4 regions of the Fundidesulfovibrio butyratiphilus genome follow, and region 2 is predicted to be linked to each of the others. Evidence: predicted binding sites of a transcription regulator. Region 2 holds the regulator's gene; each other region holds the start of a gene.
What was found. Region 2 encodes sigma-54, which starts transcription at its own class of promoters, with help from an activator protein. Its sites were predicted from a motif close to CTGGCACGGNNNNTGCTT; they were not measured.
Positions count from the first base shown of each region.

Region 1: fliJ (flagellar export protein FliJ) is a predicted target of sigma-54. The motif match lies at 1,571-1,588, and genes of this name have one in related genera.
Region 3: modB (molybdate ABC transporter permease subunit) is a predicted target of sigma-54. The motif match lies at 1,774-1,791, and genes of this name have one in related genera.
Region 4: nifH (nitrogenase iron protein) is a predicted target of sigma-54. The motif match lies at 1,218-1,235, and genes of this name have one in related genera.

Region 1 covers NZ_BAAHXA010000002.1:386,177-389,365, reverse strand. Annotated here, with positions in the region: gene ACYQ01_RS12790 (sensor domain-containing protein) at 1-173, shown strand, start outside; gene ACYQ01_RS12785 (MotE family protein) at 455-1,195, opposite strand; gene fliJ (flagellar export protein FliJ) at 1,116-1,559, opposite strand; gene ACYQ01_RS12775 (D-alanyl-D-alanine carboxypeptidase family protein) at 1,752-2,852, opposite strand; gene ACYQ01_RS12770 (FlgO family outer membrane protein) at 3,149-3,189, opposite strand, start outside.
Region 2 covers NZ_BAAHXA010000001.1:196,935-200,123, reverse strand. Annotated here, with positions in the region: gene pyrG (CTP synthase) at 1-239, shown strand, start outside; gene ACYQ01_RS00940 (KdsC family phosphatase) at 236-796, shown strand; gene rpoN (RNA polymerase factor sigma-54) at 1,042-2,481, shown strand; gene hpf (ribosome hibernation-promoting factor, HPF/YfiA family) at 2,518-3,060, shown strand; gene ACYQ01_RS00925 (PTS sugar transporter subunit IIA) at 3,061-3,189, shown strand, end outside.
Region 3 covers NZ_BAAHXA010000003.1:570,522-573,710, reverse strand. Annotated here, with positions in the region: gene ACYQ01_RS18685 (hypothetical protein) at 1-33, opposite strand, end outside; gene ACYQ01_RS18680 (sulfate/molybdate ABC transporter ATP-binding protein) at 156-926, opposite strand; gene modB (molybdate ABC transporter permease subunit) at 928-1,587, opposite strand; gene modA (molybdate ABC transporter substrate-binding protein) at 2,163-2,912, shown strand.
Region 4 covers NZ_BAAHXA010000001.1:2,355,544-2,358,732, reverse strand. Annotated here, with positions in the region: gene ACYQ01_RS10735 (alpha/beta fold hydrolase) at 1-779, shown strand, start outside; gene nifH (nitrogenase iron protein) at 1,291-2,118, shown strand; gene ACYQ01_RS10725 (P-II family nitrogen regulator) at 2,144-2,461, shown strand; gene ACYQ01_RS10720 (P-II family nitrogen regulator) at 2,474-2,839, shown strand; gene anfD (nitrogenase iron-iron protein, alpha chain) at 2,859-3,189, shown strand, end outside.

The DNA.
Region 1 (3,189 bases), on a different contig from region 2:
GCAGTCTGGGGCTCACGGTCATCGCCGAAGGCGTGGAGCGCGAAGACCAGCTCGAACGCCTGCGCTGCGTCGACTGCGACAAGGCCCAGGGATTCATGTTTTCCCGGCCGGTGGACAAAAGCCAGGCCGCGCGGCTCATTCTGAACGACGCCTGCGGGAAGCGCTCGGGATGACCGCCCGGCTCGGAGGAAGAATCGCCTCTGGCGGCCCGATGGGGTGACCCCCTCGGGGCTCCCCGGTTGCCCGCGCCCCCGCGACGGCCGCGCAAGATCCCGCCCGGCGCGAAAGATTTGGGAAAGAAAGAAGAGTCAGGGGCCTGGTTCCGACGCCGTCGGAACCAGGCCCCTCAATTTTTGCGTCCGTCACGTGTTGGCGCGGACTTCAGGCCGCCGACCCCCTTTCGGGGGCGGCCTGGGGGAATGATTCCCCCTGGCCGCCGGAGGCTTCCGTTTCTTTACGGATTCTGGGGCAGGTCCGGTCCCGACTGAAGCTTGGTCAAGGCTTCGGAGAGCTTGGCCGCCTTCTTGGCGCTGACGTAGGTGAGGATCTCGCCGGCCTGGCGTCCCTTCATGCCGGCCAAAATCTTGACGGCCACGGATTCGTCCAGGGTTTCGAGCACCGACGCCGCCTGCTTGGCCTTCATGTTCGTGTAGACGTCGATGAGGTGACGCATCTTCTCGTCCTTGAGCGCGTTGGCCTGGTCGAGCATGGACTTGATCGTCGTTTCGAGCTGCTGCAACTTGGCCGTGCGGCTGTTGAGGTCGTCCTCAAGAGCGTGCAGGGCCTGTTCCTTGCGGTCAAGCTGGTCGGCCCGGTCCTTGAGCTCGCGCGCCGAGAGCAGGGAGTCCGGCGGGGCGGCCGGAGCGGCCGGCGCGGGCTTGGCCGGCTGGGCCGCCGGGGCTGCTTGGGCGAGTTGCGCGGCCTGGGCCTTGGTTTCTTCCAGCACCGCGTCGCGCGCCATTTGAAGAAGGGGATTTTCCCGGGACGCTTTGGCCGGCGCGGCCGCAACCGAAGGGGAAGCGGCCGTTTCCACCTGATGGGAACCCAGGGAAAGGTCCAACCACACCAGCACGCCGAGTTTCGCGGCGGCCAGAAAGGCCACGGCCACGGCAAGCTTAGACAGACGCAGGCCGAAACCGGAGCGTGGCTTGTTCGTCGAATTGAGCCTGTTCCTTTCGCTGTTCTTCGTCGGCATGTCGGGTCGCCTTTTTTTCCTTGAGTTTTTCCAGGAGCTTGCGTTGCTTGGCCTTTTCCACCAGCTCGGCCCTGCGGGCGGCGGTGGCCTGGACCAGGCGGGAAAGATTGGTGTGGGCCACGGCCAGATCGGCGTCCAGGCGGTCCTTGTATCCCCGCCAGAGCCAGATGTCCGCGGCGGTCATGCTCGGGTTTTCGAGAAACCGGGCCTCATGCTCGGCAAGGGACGCGCTCAGGGAAGCGCACACCGCGCGTTGATCGTTTTCTGCGGCCAAAGCCTTGGACAAGGCCAACTTGGCCTGGTCTTCCAGTTGGCCCCGGTAGTCGAGAACCTGGTCGAGCGTAAAGCGAAACGGACGAGTCATAGCCGAACTTTAAGCAAATACCGGGCCACACGCCACCGGGGCATGGGCCGAAAAAGGCCGTGGGGGTCTTTACCGGGCCAAGCCCGGTCACGAACGACTCGCATCGCGTCTTTTGGAACATCCCGAAGCGGAGTGGGCATCCGTTGAAGAATTTTTCAACGGACTGCAAGAATCGCCTTGTTGGGCGGGCTGCTAGTGGGCCATGGCCATCTGTTTGCCGTCGTGGGTTTCGGCCTCGATGATCTTGAAGCCCTCTTCCAGCAGACGGGTGGCCTCGCGCTGGCGGATGCCCCGGGTCCGGGCTCCGAGCACCACGGCCACCAGCCGGGTGTTCCCGCGCTTGGCCGTGGTGATGATGTTGAAGCCGGACGAGCAGACAAACCCGGTCTTCAACCCGTCAACGCCCTCCACCCGGCCGAGCAGGGTGTTGGAATTGTGACGCACCCGATTTTTCCAGGTGAATTCGGTCATGGAATGGATGGCCAGCAGTTCGGGAAAGCGGGTGAGGTATTCGCGGGCCAGTTGGGCCATGTCGCGGGCCGTGGTGACTTGGCCGTCGGCCGGCAGGCCGTTGGGGTTGAAAAAGTGGGTGTTGGTCATGCCGAGGGCCTTGGCCTTTTCGTTCATGGCGGCCACGAAGGGCGACACGTCTCCGTGCCCCAGATATTGGGCCACGGCCACGCAGCCGTCGTTGGCGCTGACGATGGCGATTCCCTTGATGAGGTCGGACAGGACCACGTTCTCGCCGGTGCGCAGGTGCATGGACGACCCGCCCGCATGGCTGGCGTCGTAGGTCACGGGAATCACCGTGTCGGGCTGGAGCTTGCCCTGTTGGATGTACTCGTTGATGAGGTACAGGGTGAGCACCTTGGTCAGGGAAGCCGGGGCGATGGGCAGATCGGGCTCCTGGGCGAAGAGCACGCGTCCGGTCTTCATGTCCATGAGCAGGGAGGCCTTGGTCTCCACCTGGAACTCGCCCTTGTACGAGGCCGGAGTCCGGGAGACGGCCCTGGCCTGGCGGCGTTCTTTCTTGCTTCGGGATTTGGCCTGTTCGGACTTGCGTTTGCCCTTGCGCGGGGAGGACGTTTCCTTGTCGACCTTGGCCGAGGCCCGGCTCGAACTCGCCTTGCTTTTTTTCTTGGAGGACGTTTTCTTGGAGGAGGATTTCTCCGAGGTCTGGGTCTTGCGCGAGGAGGTCTTATCCGTCTTGGTCGATTTGGCCATGCCGCCGTCCGCGGCAAAGACGACGCACAACGCCACTGCGACACAGAGAAACGCAATCCATTTACGCATTCGATTAGGGCTCCTTCACCTCAAGTCGCGTAGATATCGCATGGCCCATGGCGTCGGGAACGCCTCGCGGACATGGACCTGGCCGCGACGAAAGAAAAACGGCGGGGTCGCGGCGAACGAAGGCGGCTTTCCAGAGAACAGCCAAAGGCTTGCTATCCTGAAACCTCTTGCCCGGGCAACTCTTTTTTCAACACTTGCGGGCTGGCGCACTGTATTGCGACGCCACGCGCACTGCAACGTTTGCCTGTCGCAGTGCGCCGCTTGGACATTGTAAAGTCGAAAAACGCCCCGCCCGCTTACTGGGACGAACCGGATTTCGTTTCCGACTCGCCGGTCT
Region 2 (3,189 bases):
AACGCCATCGCCATCGCTTCGAATTCAACAAGGCCTATTTCGAGGTCTTCGAAAAGGGCGGCATGGTGTTTTCCGGCCTTTCGCCCGACGAGGCCCTGGTGGAGATCGTCGAACTGCCCGAACACCCCTGGTTTCTGGGCTGTCAGTTCCATCCCGAATTCAAGTCCAACCCCATGCGGCCCCACCCGCTGTTCCGCGAATTCATCAAGGCGGCCATCGCCAAACGCAAGGGACAATGAGGCGTCCGCTACGTCCCGGCGAAGTGACGGCCAGAGCGCTTCGCCGGGCCCGGTCGGTCAGATTGCTGGTGCTCGACGCGGACGGCGTGCTGACCAACAACGCCCTCTACGCGGGACTGGCCCCGGAAAACGACCTCAAACGCCTGGCCATTGAAGACGGCATGGGCGTAAAGCTGGCCCAGGCCGCGGACATTGAAGTGGCGGTGCTCTCTGGGCTGGGCAATCCCCAGGTGCGCCGACGCATGGAAGAACTTGGCGTCAAGGACTTTCAGGGCGGTCACCTGTCCAAGGCCCCACTTTTTCAAGCGATGCTTGAAGAACGTGGCCTCGCGCCGGAGCAGGCCGCCTTTATGGGCGACGACTGGCTGGACGCCTCGGCGTTGCGCCGGGCGGGATTGGCGCTCACCGTGGCCGGAGCGCAGCCCGAAATCTTGCGTTTGGCGCACTGGATGTCCGCCTGTCCCGGAGGCGCCGGGGCGGTGCGCCAGGCCATCCGGTTTCTGCTCATGGCCCAGGGAAAGCGCGACCCCCTGTGGCGGCGCTGGCTTGACGACTGACGCCGGCAAAAGAGCAAGAGAACAGGCGCGTTCAGCTCCCGGGAATGCCGCTGTCTTTCTGGCGTGTTGGGACTTTTTATTTCGTCCAACAGCCTGTGAATGCACGGCATGTCTTGCTACTTCGGCTTATTGATGGCATACTGTCCTTGTCGAGGCGACATTTCGGCATTTTTTTTGCTAGTCGAATTCCTTTTCTTGTGAAATTTCGACGAATTCGACACGACAACCGGGAGACATGACTCGAAATGGCTTTGGAGCTCAGACAGCAACTCAAGCTATCCCAACAGTTGGTCATGACGCCGCAGTTGCAGCAGGCCATCAAGCTGCTGCAGCTTTCCCGTCTGGAACTGGTGGAGACCGTCCAGCAGGAATTGCTGGAAAATCCGTTGCTTGAGGAATCGCTGATTGAGGACGAGCACCCGGAACCCACCATAGCCGAAGAGCTCAAGGCCCCGGAGTCCAACCGCGAAGAGGCCGAAATGCAGCGCGAGCTGCAAAAAACGGCCGAGTGGGACGACTACATCGGCGATTTCGCGTCCACCAGCCGCCAAGCCACCACCCGGGAATACGAAGCCCCGGAAGACGGCGTTTCCTTCGAGGCCAGACTCTCCGGGCGCACCTCGCTGGAAGGGCATCTCTCCTGGCAGATCAGCCTTTCGGCCCTAAACGAGCAGGAACGCCACATCGCCGAAACCATTGTCGGCAACCTGAACTCCACCGGCTACCTGCAGGCCAGCGCCGAGGAACTCGCCCAGGACACCGGAGCCTCCCCGGAAGAGGTGGAACGCGTGCTCAAGGTGGTGCAGCATTTCGATCCCGTGGGCGTGGCCAGCCGCACTCCGCGCGAATGCCTGCGGGTCCAGCTCGACTTTCTGGGCTACGAAGATCCCATTCTGCTCTCCCTGGTGGACGAACACCTCGAAGACCTGGAAAAGAAGCGCTACAAGGCCCTGGCCAAGAAGTTCAAGATCACCTTCGAAGACATCCGCGAGTATCTGGACATCATCGTGTCCCTCGACCCCATGCCCGGGGCGAGCTTCAGTTCCGCGGACCCGGTGTACGTCAGTCCCGACGCCTACGTGTACAAGTACGGCGAAGATTTCGTCATCGTTCTCAACGAAGACGGATTGCCCAAACTGCAACTTTCGCCGTATTATATGGAAGATGTCAGCCGTTGCGGGCAGGGCAAGGACAAGGACTACCTGCAAGACAAGATGCGCTCGGCCATGTGGCTCATGAAGAGCCTGTACCAGCGCCAACGCACGCTCTTCAAGGTGCTGGAGAGCATAGTGAAATTTCAGCGGGAATTCTTCGAACACGGAGTGAGCAAGCTGCGCCCGCTCATTCTCAAGGACGTGGCCGAGGACATCGGCATGCACGAGTCCACGGTCAGCCGCATCACCACGAGCAAGTACGTGGCCACTCCGCACGGAATCTACGAACTCAAGTTCTTTTTCAATTCGGCGCTCGGTCTGGACGACGGAACAAGCGTGGGCTCCGAGTCGGTCAAGGCTCTCATCAAGCAGCTCATCGGCGCGGAAGACCCCAAAAAGCCCATCAGCGACGAACAGATCGCCGACATCCTCAAGGAAAAGCTGCAGGTGAACATCGCCCGCCGCACCGTGGCCAAATACCGCATGGCCATGGGGATCGAGTCGTCATCCAAGCGCAAGGCCGTCTTGTAAACGCCGCGTCGCGCGGCATTATTCCGGAGGTTTCCCATGAACATCGCTTTCAACTTCAAGAATTTCGAGCCGTCTCCGGGTCTACGTGACTATGCGCTCAAGCGCTTCGAGAAACTTCCGAAATACATCAGCAATTCCGACCACGCCGAAGTGGTCGTCACCTTGCAGGTGGAAAAGACCCGCCAGATCGTGGACGTAGTGATCAGCGCCGACTTCCTGCACATTTCGGCCCATGAGGAATCGGAGGACATGTACTCCACCATCGACCTCATCACCGACAAGCTCGAAGCCCAGATTCGCAAGTTCCGCGACAAAATGAAGGACCGCCGCAAGGCCGCGGCCGGCGTCCGCCTGGACGTGGTTTCCATCACCGAAACCCCTGAAGGGCGCACCCACGCCATCGTGGAGTCGGACAACTTCTCGCCCAAGCCCATGCCCGTTGAAGAGGCCGCTGAACAGCTTGGGGTGGTGAAGGAGGGCTTTTTGGTGTTCATCAACGCCGAGACGGACCGCGTGAACGTGATCCACAGGATGAAAAATGGCGATTACGGCCTGATCGACCCTGGGGTGGTCGTCTAGATGCGCCTGGCGGACTACCTTCGCCAGGAATTCGTCCTGGACGATCTCAAGGCGCAAAACAAGGAAGACGTGCTGGCCGAGCTGGTGGCGCCGTTGGGCGCGCACTGGCCCGACCTGGATTTGGCCAAG
Region 3 (3,189 bases), on a different contig from region 2:
GGCGACCAGCCGGAACACGCGGGAAATGGACATCAGAAAGCTCCTTCGCTTGACGGACGGGCTCTGCCGGATCGGTCCCGACCTGAAGAGCGTCTGGCATGGCCGGGGCCCCGGGTCAAGTCTTTGCGCCCGAGGGCGTTCCGGGAGGGGTGGGATCAACCCGCCGCGCGGGCCGCCTCGCGGGCTTCGTCCTCGGCCTTGAGCCGTTCGACCAGATCGGACAGAACCGCTCCGGGATCGGCGACGGCCTCCAGGTCGAGGATTTCGCGCACGCCGCCGTCGCGGTAGACCACCACGACTTGCGCCAGGGCGGCGACGTCCTCGGGATCGTGGGTGATAAGGACCATGGGAATGGGGTGGGCGCTGAGAAATCCGAGCAGCTCCGAACGCATGCGCGAGCGCAGGAGGGGGTCCAGGGCGGAAAAGGGCTCGTCGAGCAGCAGGATGTCCGGGTCGCCGATAATGGCCCTGGCCAGGGCCACGCGCTGGCGCTGTCCGCCGGAAAGGCGGTGGGGCAGGGACCTGGCCAGGGGAGCCAGGCCGAAGTTTTCCAGCAGGGCGTCCACCTTGAGGCGCTCCTCCCGGCGCAGAAGGCCCGGCCAGGAGGGACGCAGGCCGAAACCCACGTTGCGGCGCACGTCCATGTGGGGAAACAGGGCGTATTGCTGGAACAGATACCCCACCCGGCGGTGTCTGGCCGGGACGTTGACGCGTTCCCGGCTGTCGAACAGCACCCGTCCGGCCAGTTCGATGCGTCCTCGGTCCGGGCGCAGCAGTCCGGCCAGGATGTTGAGCGTGACGGTCTTGCCCGAGCCCGACGGGCCGAAAAGGACCATGCGGCTGGCCGTCAGGGAAAAGGCCGAACGCAAGGCGAACGAGCGTCCGCCGCCGCGCAGGGTGGTTTCCACGTCCAGGGTCAGGGTCATGTCAACGCTGCCTTAGCAGGGTCTTGGACCCGGCCAGGATGCACAGGCTCACCACGGACACCACGATGACCAGCAAGGTGGCCTGGTCGTCCTGTCCGGCCATGACCGCCGCATACACGGCCAGGGAGAGGGTCTGGGTCTTGCCCGGGATGTTGCCCGCGATCATGAGCGTGGCGCCGAATTCGCCCATGCCCCGGGCAAAGGCCAGCATGGCCCCGGCCAGAATGCCGCGCCAGGCCAGGGGCAGGCAAATGCGCAAAAACACCGTGATCTCGCCCGCGCCCAGGGTGCGGGCGGCTTTTTCCATGTCCGGGTCCACGGACTCGAACGCCGCCCGGGCCGACGTGAACACCAGGGGAAAGGCCACCACCGTGGAGGCGGCTACGGCTCCCTGCCAGGAAAACATCAGGGTCAGGCCGAAGACGTTTTCGAGAAAGCGTCCCAGGAATCCGTTCCGGCCGAACACAACCAAAAGGTAGTAGCCCAGAACCGTGGGAGGCAGGACCATGGGCAAGGTCGCGGCGGCGTCGAGAACGTCGCGTCCGAAAAAAGGCCTGCGCCCGAGCAGATAGGCCGCCAGCACGCCTATGGCCAGGGAGATGGCCGTGGCCAGTCCGGCCACCTTGAGGGTGAGCATGAGGGGTACGAGCACCTGATCCATGGCGTATCCTGTCGTGTCGGCGCACTGGGCGGGGCCTGGCGGAGGTTTGGGGCCGCGACGCGGGCCGTGGCCGCTGTCTACAAGAGTGGTAATTCTTCCGCAATACAATAGTGTTTTTTTAAAAAAAGGTGATTGTTGCCGTAGAAGCCACGCAACGCACAGCTCCTGCACCGATGGGGAATGATCATGCAGGGATGGTGCCAGCGCCTTGCATGGTCGGAAAAGGGCTCTTGCGTCGATTTGCCCTTGACGAACCAGAACAAAAAAGAAATTCTTTAGGGACAAAAACGTACAATATTGTCAGAGTGCGGCTTCAATTTTCGGCGTGAAGGCCGTGAACCGCCATTTCGAGTCGATGGCAAGCTTTTTGCCTATGGCTTGTCACGGATGCGCGCGCGACGCGCGTCGCGTCGTTTGAACCGGGCGGCCCGGCGTCGGCTTTTCATGTCGGCCTCCGGTCTCGGCGTCCGAAAGACATTCCGGGTCGGCAAGCCGGCTCGGAACGCGGCGCGAGTTTTTCCCCCAACCCCTGCCCGCACCATCGAGCGGCGCAATACCCGAAGGAGGTCTCCTCTATGAAACGATTGGCAACGGCATGCGTCCTGGCCGTTTTTCTCAGTCTGCCCCTGGCCGCCCAGGCCGCCCAGCTCACGGTTTCGGCGGCCGCCAGCCTGACCGGAGCCTTTACCGAACTCAAGGGAGCCTTTGAAAAAGCCAATCCCGGCGTCACCGTCAACACCAATTTCGCCGCATCGGGCAACTTGCTGCGTCAGATCGAGGCCGGCGCTCCGGTGGACGTCTACGCCTCCGCCGACCAGGCCACCATGGATCGCGCCTCCCAGAAGGGCCTGATTGATCCCGCCACCCGCGTGAATTTCGTGACCAACGCCATCGTGCTGTGCCGTCCGACCGCCCGGCCGGGCGTGAAGTCCCTGGCCGACCTGGTCAAGCCCGACGTGAAAAAGATCGGCATCGGCAATCCCGACACCGTGCCCGCGGGCAACTATTCCAAGCAGGCCTTGCAGGCCGCCGGACTGTGGGACAAGGTGCAGTCCAAGTTGGTGTTCGGCGAGAGCGTGAAGCAGGTGGCCGACTACCTGATCCGGGGCGAAGTGGACGCCGGCTTCGTCTTCGCCACCGACGCCCAGGCCGCCAAGGCCAACGTGACCGTGGTGGAGGAAGTCAAGACCACCACCAAGGTGAGCTATCCCGTGGCGATGGTGAAGGCGGCCAAGGAAAAGGACCTGGCCGGCAAGTTCATCGCGTTCGTGCTCGGAAAGGACGGACAGGCCATTCTGGCCAAGTACGGATTCGGCAAGCCCTAGCTGCCCGTCCAAAAGGTCGATTCCCGCAGCCTGTTCAGAAAACGCGCCGGCGCGTTGTGACGGAACGTCAAGCCCGAAACGGCGTTCGCGTTTGTCGAGGGTTTGGCGTTCGTGCGGCGGGCGCTCGGGCGGGAACTTTGCAACCGGCTGCCGGCGCGATTTTTCAAGCATCGCATGATGGATGGCCCGAGGCGCTGTTGCGGCGCTTCGGGCCTTTTTTCATTTCGAAAACGCGGCGCGCGAGAAGGGGCGGGGACGACCAGGGGACGGGCGTCGC
Region 4 (3,189 bases), 2.2 Mb from region 2:
TGGGGACCACCGCTTCTCTCGCCTTGGCCAAAGACATTGCGCCTGCGGGCGAAAAGATCGCCGTAGACTCCCAGGGACATGCTATCTATCAGGTAAACGCCAACGGAATCAAAATCGGGTACAAGTTGATAGGTTCTGGTGAGCCACTGCTGTTGCTTACCGGGCTCGGCGCCACCATGGAAAACTGGACGCCGGAATTTATTGAGGAGGCATCGCGGAAGTATCAATTGATCCTCATGGACAACCGGGGAATGGGGTATTCCACGGACAACGGCCAGCGATTCACGTATCGCCTTTTCGCGAAAGACGTTGTCTGCCTGCTGGATTCACTCGGTGTCCAAAAAACAAACGTGCTCGGCTATTCACAGTCTAGCGTGACAACACAAAATTTGCTCCTTTACTCTCCTGAGCGCTTCGGCAAAGCTATCCTCCATGCCACTTCCATCGATGGAAAAGCCGTTGCCGCCGTCTTTAAAAGCAGAGCCTTGCCTGATAACCCTACGATACAAAAACAAATCCAGGCGGCCATGGGTTGGAAGGCGCCCTTGAAAAAGATGACGCTGATCAAGAATCAGGTCATGTTGCTGGTCGGAACGGCGGATACGGTCGTGGGCACGAAGAGTTCAACGGTGCTGGCCAGCTTGATCCCTGGCGCTTGGCTGGTTCAGTTCAAAGGTGGAACGCACCATGTGCAATTTGAAGCGCCAGCCGCCTTTACCCGGATCGTCTTGACCTTCTTGGCGATGGACGAAACGGTTCCCGCCAAACACAATCCATAGCAGCCTGTTGACAAATCCTCGCTGGCTGCGTCGCTCCAAAAAACGCAAGCCCTCGACGGATGCCGACTCCGCTTCGGCTTGACTGTTTCTCGCGCCGTGCCAGCGAGCTTTTTGAACGGGCTGCGCGAATCGACTTTTGGGGCGGCCTTTTGAGCCCGGTGTGTACGTCCCGGTCACCGGCCCTGAAGTCCGGGACCACGGGGAGCGTCCGTCCCGCCTTCAACCTACTGGAAAAACACAAGAGAGTCCGAAGTGTTCCCCAGGGAACGCCCTTTTGGCGGGTTTGTACCGTCGCGTACGCATTCTCGTCCCGAAAACCGCTGTGTGCGCTTGCCCCTTGATGTCCAGCGCATGGTGTCCCTGAAAAAATTCAAATACTTCGACCCATTACAACAGGATTTTCCCCGAAACGCCACGCCGGCGCGGTTTTCGCCGTCGTTGGCACGGTCTATGCCTTTGCCCCTCTGAAACCGCACGCCGCGATTTCGACTTTTACCAAACGGAGAGAATCATGACGCGCAAGATCGCTATCTACGGCAAGGGCGGCATCGGCAAGTCCACCACGACCCAGAACACCGCCGCGGCCATGGCGCATTTCCACGACAAGAAGATCTTCATCCACGGCTGCGACCCCAAGGCCGACTCCACCCGCCTGATCCTGGGCGGCAAGCCCCAGGAAACCATCATGGACACCCTGCGCATTCTCGGCGCGGAGAAAGTCACCAACGATAAGGTCATCAAGCGGGGCTACATGGACATCCAGTGCGTGGAGTCCGGCGGACCCGAGCCGGGCGTGGGCTGCGCCGGGCGCGGGGTCATCACCGCCATCGACCTCATGGAGTCCAACGGCGCCTACACCGACGACCTGGACTTCGTGTTCTTCGACGTCCTGGGCGACGTGGTCTGCGGCGGCTTCGCCATGCCCATCCGCGACGGCAAGGCGCAGGAGGTCTACATCGTGGCCTCGGGCGAGATGATGGCCGTCTACGCCGCCAACAACATCTGCCGGGGCCTGGTGAAGTACGCCAAGCAGAGCGGCGTGCGTTTGGGCGGCGTGATCTGCAACAGCCGCAAGGTGGATCAGGAACGCGAGTTTCTGGAAGAGTTCACCGAGGCCATCGGCACCCAGATGATCCACTTCGTCCCCCGCGACAACATCGTGCAGAAGGCCGAATTCAACAAGAAGACCGTCACCGAATGGGACGACCAGCAGGACCAGGCCAAGGAATACAGCGAGCTGGCCCACAAGATCATCGTCAACGACAACTTCGTTATCCCCAAGCCGCTCAGCATGGACCAGTTGGAAGCCATGGTGGTCAAGTACGGCCTCGCGGACTGACGCCCGACACACAAGGAGCGACCCAATGAAGATGATCAAGGCCATCGTGCGCCCGGACGCGGCGGAAACCGTCACCGAGGGCCTGGCCGAGGCGGGCTTCTTCACCATGACCAAAATCCAGGCCTTCGGACGGGGCAAGCAAAAGGGCATCAAGGTGGGCGACATCCATTACGACGAGTTGCCCAAGGTGATGATCATGATGGTGGTGGACGACAAGGACGTGGACGAAGTGATGAAGCTCATCAAGTACAAGGCCTACACGGGCAACTTCGGCGACGGCAAGGTGTTCGTGCTCCCGGTGGACAAGGCCTTCACCGTCCGAACCGGCCAGTTGGGCCTGTAGGCGGAGGCGGCCATGAAAGAGATCATCGCCATCATCCGGCCCAAGAAGGTCAAGGCCACCAAGGACGCCCTGGAAGCGCTCGGCTACCCCAGCTTCATGGCCCTGTCCGTGCTCGGACGCGGCCATCAGCGCGGCATCGCCGCCGAAGTGGCCTGCGAGCTGCCCGCCGACCTGCTGGGGCGCTCCGGCGGCATGAAGTACGTCCCCAAGCGCATGATCTCCGTCGTCGTCCCCGACGCCGACGCGGACCAGATCGTCAACACCATCATCCAGGTCAACCAGACCGCCCAGATCGGGGACGGGAAGGTCTTCGTCCTCCCGGTCGAGGAAGCCATGCGCGTGCGCACCGACGAACACGGCGACGCGGCCATTCTGTAGCATTCAAGGGAGCCCACTCATGCCATATCACCTGTTCAAGTGCAGCGAATGCATTCCGGAAAGGGGGAAGCACGCGGTCATCAAGGGGCCCGGCGAAACCCTGACCGACGCCCTGCCGTTGGGCTATCTGAACACCATCCCGGGCACCATCTCCGAGCGCGGCTGCGCCTATTGCGGCGCCAAGCACGTGATCGGAACGCCCATGAAGGACGTCATCCACCTGAGCCACGGTCCCGTGGGATGCACCTACGACACCTGGCAGACCAAGCGCTACATAAGCGACAACGACAACTTTCAGATCAAGTACACCTTCGCCACGGACATGAAGGAAAAGCACATCGTGTTCGGGG